One region of the Stenotrophomonas sp. GW821-FHT09E08 genome, then DNA from elsewhere that is predicted to be linked to it. Evidence: predicted binding sites of a transcription regulator. Region 1 holds the regulator's gene; each other region holds the start of a gene.
What was found. The regulator FliA, encoded in region 1, starts transcription of late flagellar genes. The targets are predictions, from matches to a motif close to TAAAGTTTNNCNNNCNNNGGCCGATAA.
Positions count from the first base shown of each region.

Region 2: AC07M7_RS01210 (GGDEF domain-containing protein) is a predicted target of FliA. The motif match lies at 4,006-4,032, and genes of this name have one in related genera.
Region 3: AC07M7_RS11735 (GGDEF domain-containing protein) is a predicted target of FliA. The motif match lies at 3,065-3,091, and genes of this name have one in related genera.

Region 1 is NZ_JBWKOO010000008.1:119,392-125,137, forward strand. It holds gene flhA (flagellar biosynthesis protein FlhA) at 1-1,463, shown strand, start outside; gene flhF (flagellar biosynthesis GTPase FlhF) at 1,609-3,249, shown strand; gene AC07M7_RS12330 (MinD/ParA family ATP-binding protein) at 3,236-4,123, shown strand; gene AC07M7_RS12335 (RNA polymerase sigma factor FliA) at 4,120-4,863, shown strand; gene cheY (chemotaxis response regulator CheY) at 4,921-5,313, shown strand; gene AC07M7_RS12345 (protein phosphatase CheZ) at 5,313-5,746, shown strand, end outside.
Region 2 is NZ_JBWKOO010000001.1:258,049-263,794, reverse strand. It holds gene AC07M7_RS01225 (metallophosphoesterase) at 1-748, opposite strand, end outside; gene AC07M7_RS01220 (winged helix-turn-helix transcriptional regulator) at 822-1,271, opposite strand; gene AC07M7_RS01215 (MFS transporter) at 1,349-2,533, shown strand; gene AC07M7_RS01210 (GGDEF domain-containing protein) at 2,558-3,973, opposite strand; gene AC07M7_RS01205 (TonB-dependent siderophore receptor) at 4,260-5,746, shown strand, end outside.
Region 3 is NZ_JBWKOO010000007.1:231,938-237,683, forward strand. It holds gene AC07M7_RS11720 (ATP-binding protein) at 1-366, shown strand, start outside; gene AC07M7_RS11725 (sulfite exporter TauE/SafE family protein) at 462-1,241, opposite strand; gene AC07M7_RS11730 (YchJ family protein) at 1,345-1,737, shown strand; gene AC07M7_RS11735 (GGDEF domain-containing protein) at 1,741-3,021, opposite strand; gene egtB (ergothioneine biosynthesis protein EgtB) at 3,172-4,443, shown strand; gene egtD (L-histidine N(alpha)-methyltransferase) at 4,440-5,414, shown strand; gene AC07M7_RS11750 (lytic murein transglycosylase) at 5,499-5,746, shown strand, end outside.

The DNA of each region.
Region 1 (5,746 bases):
TGTTCATCAACATGCTGGGCGGCCTGGCCGTGGGCGTGCTGCAGCATGGCATGCCTTTCGGCGATGCCGCTGCCACCTATACCCTGCTGTCCATCGGCGACGGCCTGGTGGCGCAGCTGCCGGCCCTGCTGGTCTCCAGTGCGGTGGCGATGCTGGTCACCCGTGCCTCGCGCTCGCAGGACATGGCCCAGGCGATGAGCGGCCAGGTGTTCGGCCAGTACCGCGCGCTTGCGATCACCGCCGGCATCCTCGGTGTGGTCGGCCTGGTGCCGGGCATGCCCAACGTCGCTTTCCTGACGCTGGCCGCGATCCTGGGTTTCATCGCCTGGAAGCTGTACCGCAAGAGCAAGCTGCCGGCTGCCGATGCCTCCGCCGGCAACAGTGACGCCGCCGCACTCACTGCGCTGGGCCGTCCGGCCGCACCCGCGCCCACCGCCGAACTGAGCTGGGACGAGCTGCGCCCGGTCGATCCGCTGGGCCTGGAGGTCGGCTACCGCCTGATCCCGCTGGTGGACAGCAACCAGGGCGGCGAACTGATGGCGCGGATCAAGGGCGTGCGCCGCAAGCTGACCCAGGATGTCGGCTTCCTGATTCCGTCGGTGCACATCCGCGACAACCTGGAACTGCCGGCCAATGGCTACCGCGTGCTGGTGCACGGCGTGCCGGTGGCCACCGCCGAGATCCATCCGGACCGCGAGCTGGCACTGGACCCGGGCAGCGCGCTCGGTGCGCTGGAAGGTATCGCCGGCAAGGACCCCGCCTTCGGCCTGGACGCGACCTGGATCCAGCCGCACCAGCGCGCCCAGGCCGAGACGCTCGGCTACACCGTGGTCGATCCGGCCACCGTGGTCGCTACCCACCTCTCGCACCTGATCCGCGAACACGCGCCGGAACTGCTCGGCCACGAAGAAGTGCAGCACCTGCTGGCCAACCTGGCCAAGAGTGCGCCCAAGCTCGTCGAAGATCTGACGCCGAAGGCACTGCCGCTGTCGGCGGTGGTACGGGTGCTGCAGAACCTGCTGGTCGAGCGCATTCCGATCCGCCAGCTGCGCAAGATCGCCGAAGCGCTGGTCGAACACGCGCCCAGCAGCCAGGACCCGGCCGTGCTGACTGCCGCCGTGCGCACCGCACTGGGCCGCTTCATCGTGCAGGAGATCGCCGGAATGTCGGCCGAGCTGCCGGTGTTCACGCTCAACCCACAATTGGAACGTGTCTTGCAGGAGTCCACGCAGGGCAACGGCGCCGCGCTGGAACCCGGACTCGCTGAGCGACTGCACCAGAGCCTGGCCGAATGTGTCAGCAAGCAGGAAGCCCGCAACGAGCCCGCGGTCGTGCTGGTACCCGGCCCGGTGCGCGCCGCGCTGGCCCGCCTGGTCCGCCACAGCGTTCCGTCGCTGTCGGTCCTGGCCTACAGCGAGGTGCCGGAGGACAAGCGCCTGAAGCTGGTCGGAACGATCAGCTGACGCCGCCCTCCGATGCGCCAGAAAACAGACACCACTTTCGAACCAACGCAACAGACAGATACCAAGGGGAACCCGCACCGTGCAGACCACCGACCACCCGAGTTCTCCGACCGCCACCCCGCCGTCTTCGTCCCGTGACCACAGCATGAAAATCAAACGATTCGTTGCCGCCGACATGCGCTCGGCCATGAACCTGGTGCGCAAGGAACATGGTCCTGACGCCGTGATCCTGTCCAACCGCCGGATCGAGGAAGGCATCGAGATCGTTGCCGCCGCCAACTACGACGAGAGCGCCGTGCAGCGTGCACTGGAAGCCTCGCGTCGTGACATCGCCCCGCCGCCGGCACCAAAGCCGCGCAATGCCGCCGACGCGGTGATCGCTGCAGTGACCCGTCGCCGCAGTGCCACCCCGGCACCGGAACCGGTGGCTGCGACCACCTCGGCCGTTGCCGCGCTGGCCCGCGCCGCCGTTGGTGCCACCGGCCGCACCCTGGACAGCGCCGACGAGATCGTGCCGACCCGCGGCAGCACCGGCTTCGCCGCCACCCTGGCGCGTGCTGCCGTCAACGAACCGGCGCGTGCGGAACAGGCCTTCGGCCCGTTCGCAGACGCCGTCGCCGGCGCTGTCGCTGCACCCGCCGTGATCATCCCGGCCAACCGTGCGCGCTTCCAGATCGATCCGCCGCATGCCGAGCATCAGCAAAGCCCGGCCCCGGCCGTGGCGGTGCAGCCGCCGCCGCTGCCGCTGCCGGCCAGCGTTGTGGCCGACGCGCAGTCGCAGACCTTCGCCGACGAACCGTCGATGGCGGACGCAACCATCGACACCGCCCCGGAACCGACCCTTGCACCAGCCCCGGTGCTGACCGTGGTCGCCCAGGACGATGCCGAGATCCGACAGCTGCGCCAGGAAGTGGCCGGCATGCGCCAGGTGATCGAGCGCGAGATGAACCGCTTCACCGACGAGCGCCTGCGTGGCTGCCCGGTGCGCGCCACTGCACTGGACCTGATGGACGAGTACGGCTTCGACGCCGGCCTGGCCCGCGACGTGGCCATGCAGATCCCGCTGGAGACCGATGCGCACCGCGGCCGCGGCCTGATGCTCGGGCTGATCTCGCGCAAGCTGCCGATCGCCCCGGTCGACCCGCTGGAGGAAGGCGGCGTGATCGCTCTCGTCGGCCCGACCGGCGCCGGCAAGACCACCACCATCGCCAAGCTGGCCTCGCGCTTCGCCGAGAAGCACGCCCCGCGTGACGTGGCCCTGGTCACCACCGACACCACCCGCATCGGTGCGCGTGAGCAGCTGTACGGCTACGGCCGCCAGCTCGGCATCGCGGTGCACGAGGCCAACAGCGGCACCGACCTGGACCAGCTGCTGGAACGCTTGAAGGACTACAAGCTGGTACTGATCGACACCGCCGGCCTGGGCCCGCGCGACCGCGCCCTGGCCGCCCAGCTGCAGTGGCTGCGTGCCGCCCGCCAGGTACGCACCCTGCTGGTGCTGCCGGCCAACACCAGCTTCGGCGACATGGACGAGGTGGTCCGCCGCTTCGGCGCGGCCAACCTGCAGGGCCTGGTGCTGAGCAAGCTGGACGAGACCGGCCGCTTCGGCAACGCCCTGTCGGTGGCCGTGGACCACGCCCTGCCGATCACCTGGGTGACCGACGGCCAGGACGTTCCGGAGGACCTGCACCGGGCCAGTGCAGCCAATCTCGTACTTCGCCTTGAAGATTTGCGCCGCGCGGCCGATATGCCCTGCAACCCGGAGTTGAACCATGCCGTCGCGTGAGTACGCCAAGCTGACCAAGACCTTCCCGCTGTCGGCCACCCGCAGCGAGCCGCTCGGCCCTGTGCGCACCATTGCGGTCACTGGCGGCAAGGGCGGCGTGGGCAAGACGAATGTGTCCGCCAACCTGGCCGTGGCGCTGGCCGGCATGGGCAAGCGCACGCTGCTGCTGGACGCCGACCTCGGCCTGGCCAACATCGACGTGATCCTGGGACTGAACCCCACCTTTACCCTGGCCGACTTGGTCGCCGGCCGCTGCTCGCTGGATGACGTCATCGTCGAAGGCCCGAACGGCGTGCTGGTGGTCCCGGCCGCGTCCGGCCGCCGCCACATGGCCGAGCTGGCCCCGGCCGAGCACGTCGGCCTGGTCAACGTGTTCTCCGAGCTGGAACGCGAGCTGGACATCATGGTGGTGGACACCGCCGCCGGCATCAACGATGGCGTACTGACCTTCTGCCAGGCCGCACAGGACACCGTGGTGGTGGTCTGTGACGAGCCGGCCTCGATCACCGACGCCTACGCACTGATCAAGGTGCTGTCGCGCGAGCGTGGCGTGGACCGCGTCCAGGTGGTGGCCAACATGGTGCGCGACCCCAACGAGGGCCGCGTGCTGTACGAAAAGCTGACCCGTGTCTGCGAGAAGTTCCTCGCCGATGTCTCGCTGAACTACCTCGGCTGCGTTCCGCAGGACGATTGGCTGCGCCTGTCGGTGCAGCGCCAGCAGCCGGTGGTGAAGGCCTATCCGTCCAGCCCGGCCGCGCTGGCGATCACCGAGATCGCGCGCCGTACCGCGCGCTGGCAGGCGCCGACCGAACCGCGTGGCGGCGTCGAATTCTTCCTCGAACGCATCCTCAAGCAGCGTGGGGTGACGGCATGAAAGGCGCAGCCCAGTACAGGGAAGTGCAGCGCTCGGCGGCGAACGAAGTCATCGCCCAGCATTCGGACCTGGTGCGGCGCATCGCCCACCATCTGGCTGCGCGCCTACCCGCCAGCGTCGAGGTCGATGACCTGATCCAGGCCGGCATGATGGGCCTGATCGAAGCCTCGCGCAGCTACGACGCCGACCAGGGCGCCTCGTTCGAGACCTATGCGTCGATCCGCATCCGCGGCTCGATGATCGACGAGATCCGCCGTGGCGACTGGGTGCCCCGCTCAGTGCACCGCCGCGCTCGTGATGCCGCCGCCACCATCCGCCGCCTGGAGCAGAGCAGCGGCCGCGCCGCCAGCGCCACCGAAGTGGCCGCGGCGATGGAAATGCCGCTGCCCGAATACCTGCGGCTGATGGAAGACGCCGCACGTGGCCAGGTGCTGAGCCTGGAGTCGCGCATCGAAGACCAGGGCGAGCTGGACACCGTCACCCAGGGCGGCCCGACCCCGCAGCAGGTACTGGAACGCGGCGAGTTCGGCCGCGAGCTGGGCAAGGCGATCGGCCACCTGCCCGAGCGCGAGCAGCTGGTGCTGTCGCTCTACTACGAGCAGGAGCTGAACCTGAAGGAGATCGGCGCGGTGCTTGGCGTAAGTGAATCGCGGGTCTGCCAGATCCACGGCCAGGCAGTGCTGCGCCTGCGTGGTCGACTGAAGATTTTCGAGGCGGCGGACGCCGGCCTCGAAGAATGAACATGCCCGAGGCGGCTGCCCCCGGCCGCCCGGACTGAACAACAAAGGAACTCTGCTTTGAACAAGAACATGCGCATCCTGATCGTCGACGACTTCTCGACCATGCGTCGGATCGTCAAGAACCTGCTGGGCGATCTGGGCTTCACCAATACCGCCGAAGCCGAGGACGGGCATGCCGCGCTGTCGCTGCTGCAGAGCCAGCCGTTCGATTTCGTGGTCACCGACTGGAACATGCCGGTGATGACCGGCATCGAACTGCTCAAGGCGATCCGCGCCGATGCCAAGCTGAAGACACTGCCGGTGCTGATGGTGACGGCCGAAGCCAAGCGCGAGCAGATCATCGAAGCCGCCCAGAGCGGCGTGAACGGCTACATCATCAAGCCGTTCACCGCGCAGACCCTGGAAGAGAAGCTCGGCAAGATCTTCGAACGCCTGGCGGCCAGCGCCTGATGGATACCACGGTCGACAGGAACGCCCTCGCCCTGCGCCTTCAGGAAGCCCTGGACGCACTCGAGTCCGGTGACGAAGCCGCGTGGCGGCAGCGCATCGACGGGCTGGTCGCACTGCGCACGCAGCCGATGATGAGCGGCCTTTCGCGGCTGGCCCGCGAGCTGGGACAGGCGCTGGGTGAGCTGCCGACCGTGCCTGACGAAGCCGGCGAACTGGACGACGCCTGCGCGCGCCTGGACCACGTGGTGGCGATGACCGAACAGGCCACCCACCGCACCCTGGACCTGGCCGAGGAATGCCGCAGCCTGACCGAACAGCTGCGCGCCGAAGGCCTGCAGCCTGGCCAGGACGCGCAGCTCGAGCGCATCCGCCATAACCTGACCGAGATCGCTCTGACCCAGAGCTACCAGGACCTGACCGGGCAGATCATCCG
Region 2 (5,746 bases), on a different contig from region 1:
CCAGCGCCAGCTCCACCGCCTCGGGCGAGATGCCGCCATGCAGGAACAGAGTGTCGCCGATCTTCAGCAGTACCGGGCGGGTGCGCAGCCACTGCCCGATCACCGAATCGGCACCGTACAGCTGCGGGTAGCTGCGGCCGAGCAGCTGCGCGCTGCGCAGGTACTTCGGATTGACGTAGCGGAGGTCGTCGTACAGCACCATGGTTTCGTGGTTGCCCAGCACGAAATGCACCGCGCCGCCGGCGGCGGCCGCCTGCTGCTGCAGGCCGTACAGCAGCCAGAACGCCTCGGTTACCTGCGGGCCGCGGTCGAACACATCGCCGGCGACCACCAGCGTGTCCTTGCCCAGTGCCCAACGGTCCTGCGCATCGATGACCTGGTTGGCGCGCAGCAGGCGCACCAGCAGCCCGTACTGGCCATGGATGTCGGACAGCGCGACGATGCGCGGCGCAGCCGGAAGCACGGAGGCCGAAGGCGCGTTCGGTACCGCCACATGCACGGTGTGCCCGTAGCCACAGCGCGCTGCGATATCGGTGCCTGCAGTGCCCATGGCAAGTGTGCGCGACTCGACCTTGTCGGCGCAGATCCACTTGGCCAGCAGTTGCTCGCCCTGGCGGAACACATAGGGGCCATCGGCGTCCACATGGGCGGCGGGGGCCGCGACCTCGCGTGCCTGCGTGGTTGCTGCGGCGCAGGCCAGCACCGGCAGCAGCAGGGCGGTCAACAGGGAAGGGCGATAGCGCGACATCGGCAGCATCCGGCAGCGGAAAGGCCTGATCCTAACCGGCGTGGCCGGGCGGCGGTGTGCGCGAACGGGCGGGTCAGCTGCTGCCGCTCCCGTCCTTGAGCTTGCGCACACGGGTTGCAGACGCTGGCAGCGGTTCGCCATCGCGACCGCGTGGCTGCATGTAGGGCAGCGGTCGCCGTGTGCTCGACTCGATCAGCTGGGAGTGCGCTTCACCGGCGCCGAAGCGGTGGCGCTCGCCCCACTGGCGCAGGGCGACCAGCAGCGGGAACAGTTCCAGGCCAGCGGCGGTGAGCACGTATTCCTGATATGCCGAGCCGTCGGAGGCGGGCTGCAGCCGCAGGATGCCTGCTTCGACCAGCCGGCGCAGGCGGTCGCTGAGGATATTACGGGCCGCACCGAGGCTGCGCTGGAAATCGCCAAAGCGGGTGACGCCATCGAAGGCATCACGGATGACCAGCAGCGCCCAACGGTCACCGAGCAGATCGGCGCTGCGGGCAACGGGGCAGGGGCTGTCGGCGTGCATGGTGGACCTCTCTGATGTGGTTGCAGTTTAAAACCAATGGCAGTAGCCTGCATCAAGTTTCAAATTGCAACTACATCATGACTGCAGCACCCATCCCACGCCCCCTGCTGGTCCTGCTCGCGGTTGCCGCAGGTGCCAGCGTTGCCAACGTCTATTACGCACAGCCATTGCTGGAACGCCTGGCACAGGCCTTTGCGCTGGACCCCGCGCTGGCCGGGGCGGTACTGGCAGCGACCCAGGCGGGCAGCGTGCTGGCCTTGCTGGGCCTGCTGCCATTGGCCGACAGGGGCGATCGCCGGCGCCTGCTACGCCTGCAGTTGATGGCGCTGGTGGTCGCATTGCTGTGGTTGGCGGCCGCGCGAACGGCCGTGTGGCTGTTGTCGGGCATGCTTCTGGCCGGCCTGCTGGGCACCGCGCTGACCCAGGGGTTGATCGCCTACACCGCATCGCTGGCACCGGCTCAGCAGCGCGGGCGCGTGGTCGGCATGGTGCAGGGCGGTGTGTTCATTGGCCTGCTGCTGGCGCGTGTAGTGTCCGGCGTGGTGGCGGCCGCCGTTGGCTGGCGCGCGGTCTATCTGCTGTCGGCGGCGCTGATGGCGGCGTTGGCAGTGCTGCTGTGGCGGCGTCTGCCGGCGGTGCCGGTACCGGTGGTGCCGCCGGGCTGGCGTGCCTTGATGGGGTCGATGCTGGGCATGCTGCGCGATGACCGGACGCTGCGTGAGCGCGGTCCGTTGGCACTGTTGCTGTTTGCCGGCCTCAATGTGTTCTGGGCGGCAGCGCCACTGCCGTTGTCGGCGCCACCGCTGCACTGGTCGACTGCCGCCATCGGTGCGCTGGGCCTGGCTGGGGTGATCGGTGCGCTGCTTGCGGCGCGGGTCGGGCACTGGATGGACCGTGGATTCGCGCATCGGGTCAGCCTCGGCGCGCTGCTGCTCATGCTGGTCGCGTGGTGGCCGCTGCTGGGGTTGCCGCATTCGGTGGGCATGCTGTTGCTGGGCGTGGTCGTGCTCGATCTGGGCGGGCAGGCGCTGCATGTATCGAACCAGGCCCTGTTGCTGCGCGCGCCGGGCGAACAGCATGGGCGCCTGGTGGCGCTGTACATGCTGTTCTATGCGCTGGGCAGTGGTGCTGGTGCAGCGGCCGGGCCCTGGATGCAGGCGCGCCATGGCTGGCCGGCGGTATGCCTGCTGGGCGCCGGCATCGCGTTGCTGGCGCTGCTGTGGTGGGCGGCGTGGCGGATACCGCGCCGTACCGCAATGTAGCGACGCGCGCGCCCGGGGTTGCCGCTACCGCTGCAATGCCCGCCGCCCGGGGGCTTCCTGCAGTGCATCGCTGGCCACCACCACTCGGTTGCGGCCACTGCGTTTGGCCTCGTACATCGCCGCGTCGGCACGGGCCATCAGCCGCTCGTAGTCCGGATGACCATCATGGCCGGCGACACCGATGCTGGCGGTCAGGCTCAATACCTGGCCGTTGGCCAGCGGTACCGGCGATTGTGCGATCTGCCGGCGCAGGCTTTCGGCAATCACTGCCGCCTGTGATTCGCTGGCGGCGACCAGCACCACCACGAATTCCTCGCCACCGTAGCGGAACAGATAATCGCTGCCACGGGTGAGCTGGCCGAGCACCCCAGCCACATGCTGCAGTGCGCGGTCACCCGCATCGTGGCCGTGGCCGTCGTTGATCGCCTTGAAATGATCCAGGTCGAGCAGCAACAGCGAGAACGGCGTACGGTTGCGTGTAGCCAGCTCGATTTCCCGGCGCAGCACGGTCGGCAGGAAGCGGCGGTTGAGCAGGTTGGTCAGCGCGTCGCTGCCGGCATCGAGTTCGCCGATGCGCTCGAACAGCAGGGTCATCAACGTGCGGATCGCGGCCAGGTCCTCGCGGATCGCTGGCAGCACTGTAAGCCGCTGCGCAGGATCATCGGCGGCGGCCCGCTGCAGGCAGCCGTCGATACGCGCCATCAGCTGGTCGACCTGCTGTGTCTCGCTGCTCTCGCCGAAGCTGGGAATGCCCTTGTGGGTGAACCACAGGCCAAATTCGGAAGTGGCCAGGCTGGCGCCGTCGCTGCCCTGCACATGGCCGGCCAGGGCGTAGAGCAGCGCGTTTTCCCAGTCCAGCAGCAGCGCGCGCTGGCGCTCGCGCTCGGTGCTGACGTTCTGCACCAGCGAGAACAGCCGGTACGCAGCATCGGCGCGGGTGGAGCGTTCGCGGGCATGGGTGTAGGCCAGGGTCATGCCTTCCATGGCGATATCCATGATCGCGCTGAGGCAGTCGATGGCGGCGAACGCAGTGTCGCTGTCCGGCGCATCGTCGCGCAGGCGCACGAACAGTTCATGTTTGAGCACGCGTGCGCCACGGGTGACCAGGTCGACCGGAATGCCGACGCGGGCGTGCACGTCGCCGATGATCCGTTGCGAGGCCACCGTGTTGGCGATGCCGCTGGCATCGGTGGTCAGCAGCTGCGCCAGCCAGCGCTGCATGGCCGGCTGCAGGCGCTGCTTGACCTGGTCGTGGGAAAGGAAACGGCGCGCACGGGTGTCCTGCAGCAGCACTTCGTAGAAGCGTTGGGCCAGGGCCGGTGGGGCATCGGCGGCCGCGGCATGCAGCAGCGCGGTGGCGGCAGGGCCGGCCTGCAGCAGGCACTGCTGCCAGGCCTCGGCCAGCGGCTGGCTGGCGTCGTCCAACTGGGGTGGTTCCACGTCGATCTCTGATTGCGTACGGCAAACCACGGGTATCGGCCGTGGCGGCGTGCGGTTGATGGCGGGCTAGCCGACCAGTTTAAGCGCGATGCAGGCTTGCGCGGTGCGCAAAGCACATCGGCACGGCTGCGGCAATGCGTGAACGCATTTGAGAATCACTCGCATTGATGGGAGAATGCGCGCACGGATCGGGCTGTGGCTACCTGCAGCGGCGCTCCGCCTCCCCCTCGTCGTTGCCTCAAGCCCTTTGCCAGAGGCCCCGTTGCCCTGCCAGAAGGTCCAGATCATGTCCCGAGCCGTTGTCCCTTCGCCGCGCCCGCTGGCGCTCGCCGTTGCCGCCCTGCTGGCCGGCAGCGCGCTGACCGCCCACGCTGAAACCGACGCCACCGATATCGACACGGTGCATGTCACCGCTTCGCAGATCGCACGGCAGGCGCTGGGCACCTCGACCATCACCGCCGAGGACATCGCCAAGCGGCCGCCGGCCAACGACATCGCCGAACTGTTGCGGACCATGCCAGGTGTCAACCTGACCGGCAACAGCGCGTCGGGCCAGTACGGCAACAACCGCCAGATCGATCTGCGTGGCATGGGCCCGGAAAACACCCTGATCCTGGTTGACGGCAAGCGCATCGGCGCGCGTGATGCTGTGCGCATGGGCCGCAGCGGTGAGCGCAATACCCGCGGTGATACCAACTGGGTGCCGGCGGAAATGATCGAGCGCATCGAAGTGCTGCGCGGCCCTGCAGCGGCGCGCTATGGCTCCGGTGCTTCCGGTGGCGTGGTCAACATCATCACCAAGCGCCCGACCGGCGATCTGACCGGTGCGGTCGACCTGTATGGCCTGGTGCCCGAGCACAGCGCCGAAGGCGGCAGCGAGCGCGTCGGCCTGCAGCTGAGTGGGCCGATGACCGACACCCTGTCGTTCCGCTTGTACGGCAATCTCAACAAGACCGATGCCGACTCACTGGACCTCAACCGCCAGTACGCCACCAACCCCAACGCAGTGCCGCCAGCCGGCCGCGAGGGCGTCAAGAACCGCGACGTCAACGCGCTGCTGCGCTGGGACGTAACCGCCAACCAGGTGGTCGAGTTCGAAGCCGGCACCAGCCGCCAGGGCAACATCTATGCCGGCGACCGCGCCGTCAGTACCACCGGCACCTCGACACCGATCGATCTGGGGGCTTTGGCCGAGCAGCAGGCCGAGACCAACCGCATGTACCGCAATACCGGCGCGATCACCCATCGCGGCCGCTGGGGAGACGTGACCTCGCGGGTAACGGCGGCAGTGGAAGCGGTGAACAACTCGCGCATCAATGAAGGCCTGGCCGGCGGCCCGGAAGGCAGCTTCAACGGCACCGACTGGTCGACCTCGCGCCTGCGCAACTACCAGCTGGATGGCGAACTGAGCTTCCCGACCACGCTGGGTGGTGCCGAGAACATCTGGACGCTGGGCTTTGAATACCTCGACAGCCGCCTGACCGACCCGTATTCGATGAGCCAGTCCAGCAGCAGTGGCGGCGGCTTCCCGGGGCTGTCGGCCGACCGTGCGCGCGGCAAGGCCGATGCGCAGACCACCGCCGTATTCGTGGAAGACAACATCTACCTGGGCGAGCGTTGGATCATCACTCCGGGCCTGCGCTTCGACCATCACAGCCAGTTCGGCAACAACACCAGCCCCAGCCTCAATGCGCAGTTCCGCATCAACAGCGACTGGGTGGTGAAGGGCGGCATCGCGCGCGCGTTCAAGGCGCCGAACCTGTACCAGTCGAA
Region 3 (5,746 bases), on a different contig from region 1:
CAGCGCCAGAAGCTGGCCACCACCTGCCTGGCGGCTGCCCTGCGCTACCAGCTTGGCGGCGCCGACAGCCAGCTGCCCAGCTATGCCGCGGTCGTGCTCGACGAAGCCTTCGACAAGGCCGACAACGAGTTCACCGCACTGGCGATGAACATCTTCGACAACTTCGGCTTCCAGATGGTGGTGGCCACCCCGTTGAAGTCGGTGATGACGCTGGAACCGTTCATCGGTGGCGCCTGCTTCGTCGAAATCAGCGGCCGCCACGATTCCGGCGTGCTGCTGATCGAGTACGACGAAGAGGGCAAGCGCCTGAAGCTGCCCGAGCGCAGTCGCCAGCAGGCCAACGAACCGGAAGAAGCGGAGGCCTGACCTGGCCGATTGAATGGGAATGCCGGCCAGCGGCCGGCACTACCCATGGCGGGGTTCATGGCCCGGTAGTGGCGGCCGCTGGCCGGCAACCGCATTCACGCTCCGCGCAACGTATCCCACGCCATCCGCGCGATCAGCACCACCACCAGCCCCACGAACAGCTTGCGGATGAACGGCGTACCACCCTTCAGCGCCAACCGCGTGCCCACCACCGATCCAATGATGTTGGCCGCCGCCATCGGCAGCGCGAACAGCCACAGGATGTTGCCGGTCGGCACGAAGAACGAGATCGCCGCCACATTGGTCGCCAGGTTCACCACCTTCGACGCGGCCGATGCGCGCAGGAAATCCAGGCCGAAGAAGCGCACGAACAGGAAGATCAGGAAGCTGCCCGTACCCGGCCCGAAAAAGCCATCGTAGAAGCCGATCGCCGCACCAATGGTCAGTGCGATGGCCAGCTCGCGGCGGCCGATCTCCTGCGGCCGGTGCAGTGCACCGAAATCCTTCTTCCAAAGCGTGTAAGCCAGCATCGCGATCAGCAGCACCAGTACCAGCGGGCGCACCGCATCCTTGGGCAGCAGGCTCACCGCGGTGGCCCCGGCGAAGGAGAAGATGAAGGCCGTGCCAGCCGCGAACAGCACCGGCTTCCACGGGAAGCGCACATTGCGTGCATAGCGCCAGGCCGCTGCACCCGTGCCGAACATCGAGCTGAACTTGTTGGTACCGAACAGCATCGCCGGCGTCTGCTGCGGCAGCACCGTGAACAGGCCGGGCAGCTGCACCAGGCCACCGCCACCGACGGCGGCATCCACAAGGCCGGCGATGAAGGCGATCACCACCAGCCACCACAACTCAGGGGGAACCAGTTCCAGCACGGCGATCAATCAAGGTGGGGGGCGCGACAGCATACGCCTGTCCTGCATCAGCTGACCCGTGCCGCGCGTGGATCAATCCATGCAACCCGGCGACAATGCCGGCATGAGCCGAAAACCCGCCGATCCCTGTCCCTGCGGCCTGGCCGCCGACTACACCGCCTGCTGCGGCCGTTTTCACGCCGGCGAGGCCGCGCCCGATGCCGAGCGCCTGATGCGTTCGCGTTACAGCGCCTACGCGCGGGGTCTGGCCGACTACCTGCGCCAGACCTGGCACCCGGACACGCGTCCGGCCGAGCTGACGCTGGACGATGCGCCGGGCCAGCGCACGCATTGGCTGGGCCTGACCGTGCACGAGCACACCGTTACCGGTGCCGACAGCGCCGACGTCCGCTTCACCGCGCGCTACCGCATCGGCGGCGGCAGCGCGGTGAAGATGACCGAACACAGCCGCTTCCTGCGCATCGACGGCCGCTGGTACTACCTCGACGCGGTCTGAGCCTCAGCCGCCACGCATGGCCAGCACGCGCTGGCCGGCCTGCGCGTGCACCTGGTTGCGGCCCCCGTCCTTGGCCGCGTACAGCGCCTGGTCGGCGGCCTTGACCACCGCCATCGGTCGCCGGTCCACACGACTGTCGGCCAGGCCGATGCTCACCGTCACCTGCACGACCTGGCCGCTGCCACCGCGTCCGCGCTGCTGGCGGCCGGCTTCGTCATCGCGGCTGCGGGTGCTGCGGTCGCGCAGCTGCATGCGGGTGTCCTCGATGCTCTGCCGCAGCGCCTCCACGGCATCCATGCAGGCCGCCGCAGGGCGGTCCAGGAACACCACCGCGAACTCCTCGCCGCCATAGCGGAACGCGCGGCCGCCGTCACCCACCCGCGCCAGCCGCGAGGCTACCAGGCGCAGCACGTCGTCGCCGGTGTCGTGGCCATGGGTATCGTTGAACGATTTGAAGTGGTCTACGTCCACCATCGCGATGCTGTAGGTGCCGCGTGCCCGTTGCAGGGTCTCGTTGAACGCGCGGCGCCCCGGCAGGCCGGTCAGTTCGTCGCGGAACGCCATGTGGAAGGATTCCTGCAGCATCGCACCCAGCACCAGCAGCAGGGCGGCGCAGCTCAGCGCCGGCAGCAGCACCGGCTGCAGGAACACCCGCGGCAGCATCCACCACAGGCACAGCATCGCAAGCAGCATCGACGTATGCAGCGGGCGCGGGTGCCGCCAGGCCTGCCAGCCCAGCGCAGCGGTGGCCAGCAGGAACAGCAGCGCCGGCAGTTGTGCCAGCGCGTTCCAGTCGGCCGGAATCCAGCTCCAATGGCGGTTCGACAGCAGGTCGTGCATGCCACGCGGTTGTTGTGCCGCCAGCAGGAGGAAGATCAGAAGCGCGGTGCCACTGGCAATACCACGCAGCAACAGGTCGTGGCGTCGGCGCCCGCGCTCCGGCCACAACGCCAGTCCGGCGAACAACAGCGGCAACCAGGTTGAGATGGCGTGGAAGCGAAGCGGCGTCAGTGCGGTGACATGGCCACTGCGCAGGTAGCCAGCGACATCGTGGTGCAGTAGCGCAAACACCACCGCCACCAGCAGTAGCAGGCACAGCGCGCGCATCTGATGGTAGAGCAGGGCCAGCCCCGCGCCGAGGCAGGCCAGCAGCCAGGGCAGGATGCGCTGGGCGGGACTGGCCACGTCTTCAGCACCCAATGCGGTGCACAGCACCACGGCGACCAGCATGGCGGGCAGCACGAACAGGTAATGCGCAGGCTGGCGGAGCGGATGCAGGGGCAAGCAGGAATTCCAGCGCGGTGACGACGCGGCCGCAGCATTGCCGTTAGCGGCGTTCGTGCCTGCATCTTGAATGCGGGTGGCTTACCCATGTGAACAAAGTGACGCCGAACCATGACATCGCACTCACCGTTCTGCGCCGATGCTGCGCGCATGGACAGCGTACCCGCCGCCGTCGCTGCCCCGCAGCACGATCTCGCCCACCAGTTCGCCCGCATCCGGGCGCGCAGCCTGCAGCTGGCCGCACCGCTCAGTGCCGAGGACGCCATGCTGCAGAGCATGGCCGACGCCAGCCCGAGCAAGTGGCATCTGGCCCATACCACCTGGTTCTTCGAGCGCTTCGTGCTGGCGGGACTCGCCACCACACCGGCGCATGACCCGGCCTGGGACTATCTGTTCAACAGCTACTACAAGAGCATCGGCCCGGCGCATGCGCGGCCGCAGCGTGGGCTGCTGTCGCGACCCTCGCTGCAGCAGGTGCGCGACTACCGGCAGCAGGTCGATGCTCAGGTACAGGCACGCCTGATGGCAGGCGACCTTGATGAGCAGGCGCTGCAGCACCTGCAGCTGGGACTGCAGCATGAGCAGCAGCATCAGGAGCTGCTGCTCACCGACATCAAGCATGCGTTCTGGTGCAATCCGCTGCAGCCGCCGTATCGCGAAGACCTGCAACCCACCGCAAGCAGCGCCAGCGCTCAGGGTTGGATCGAGTCACCCGAGCGCATCGTCACCGTCGGCGCCGCAGCCTGGCCGCAGCAGGCCGCGTTCGCGTACGACAACGAATCGCCAGCGCACCGCGTGCTGCTGCCCGCCCACGCCCTGGCCGAGCGCCCGCTCAGCAATGCCGAATACCTCGCCTTCATCGAGGCCGGTGGTTACCGGGAGCCGCGCTGGTGGCTCAGCGAAGGCTGGGCGCTGCGCGAAGCCGAGGGCTGGCAGCACCCGCTGTACTGGGACGACGCTCTGCAGCGCGAATACACCCTCGGCGGTTGGCGTGAGCTGGATCCGCACGCGCCGGTCTGCCACCTCAGCTACTACGAGGCTGATGCCTGCGCCCGCTGGGCCGGCGCGCGCCTGCCCAGCGAGTTCGAATGGGAAGCGGCTGCGACGTCGCAACCGGTCAGCGGCCACTTCGCAGAGGATGACCACTTGCACCCGCAGGCGGGGCAGGGCAGTGGACTGCGGCAGCTGTTCGGCGATGTATGGGAATGGACCCAATCGGCCTATGGCGCCTACCCCGGCTTCCGCCCATTTGCTGGAAACCTGGGTGAGTACAACGGCAAGTTCATGTGCGGGCAGTGGGTGCTGCGCGGCGGGAGCTGCGCCACGCCGCGCGGACATGTGCGCGCCAGCTACCGCAACTTCTTCATGCCACCGGCGCGCTGGCAGTTCTCTGGGCTGCGCCTGGCCAGGGACCTTACATGAGCACCGTGCATGACGCGCTGCAGGCACTGACCGATCTCACTCCCGGCCGCCAACAGATCCTGGCCGACGCGGTGACCGGGCTCTCACGTTCGCCGCGGCAACTGCCGTCCAAGTACTTCTACGACGCACGTGGCTCGCGCCTGTTCGAGCAGATCACCCAGACCCCCGAGTACTACCCCACGCGCACCGAGCTGGCCCTGCTGAAGCGCGTGCTGCCGGACATTGCCCGCAGCGTCGGCGCGCGCCTGCACGTGGTGGAATTGGGCAGCGGCAGCGGCCGCAAGACCGCGCTGCTGCTGGCCGCCCTGCACGACCCGGTGGCCTACACACCGATCGAAATCTCACGCGCCGCACTGCTGTCCAGCATCGACCATCTGGCCCCGGCGCTGCCCCAGGTCGAGATGCTGCCGGTCTGTGCCGACTTCACCAGCCCTGTGACCGTGCCCATGCCCGAGCGCGAACCCGCGCGACGCCTGTTGTTCTTCCCCGGTTCCACACTGGGCAACTTTGAAGGCGAAGACGCGGTCGCACTGCTGCGCGCGATGCGCCAGACCATGGGCCGTGACGGGCTGGCCCTGGTCGGCATCGACCTGCACAAGGACCCGGCGCTGATCGAAGCGGCCTACAACGATGCGCAGGGTGTCACCGCCGCGTTCACTCTCAACCTGCTGGCCCGGCTCAACCGCGAGATCGGCAGCGACTTCGACCTCGACGGCTTCCGCCACCGCGCCTGCTACAGCACCGCGCGGCTGCGCATCGAGACTGATCTGGTCAGCCGCTGGGCGCAGGATGTGCATCTGGACGGCCGCACTTTCCACTTTGCCGCCGATGAACCGATCCGCGTGGAGTACAGCCACAAGTACACCGACGACAGCTTTGAACAGCTGCTGCAGCAGGCCGGGCTGCAGGTGGTGCAGCGCTGGGATGCCGACGCCCCGGCCTATGGCCTGCGCCTGCTGCGCGCTCTGTAGGACCGATCACCCGCCGGTGCCGCTTCAGGTTCGGCTGCACCGCTGGCCCTAAGATGGCCCTGCACCGGCAACACGGAGGACGCCATGCCCATTCTGATCACGCTCGGCCTGGCCGCCGCCCTCGCCTCGACGCCGGCGCAGCCGACGGCACCCGATCCCGGCCTCGATCCGGCCTTCAGCCGCTGCCTGGCGGGCCTGCAGGCAGCGGCCGCCAGCCAGGGCATCAGTGCCGACCGCTTCAACGAAATCACCGCCGGCCTCACCCCGGACCCCAGCGTGCTCGGCCTGCTCGATGCGCAGCCGGAATTCACCACGCCGATCTGGGATTACCT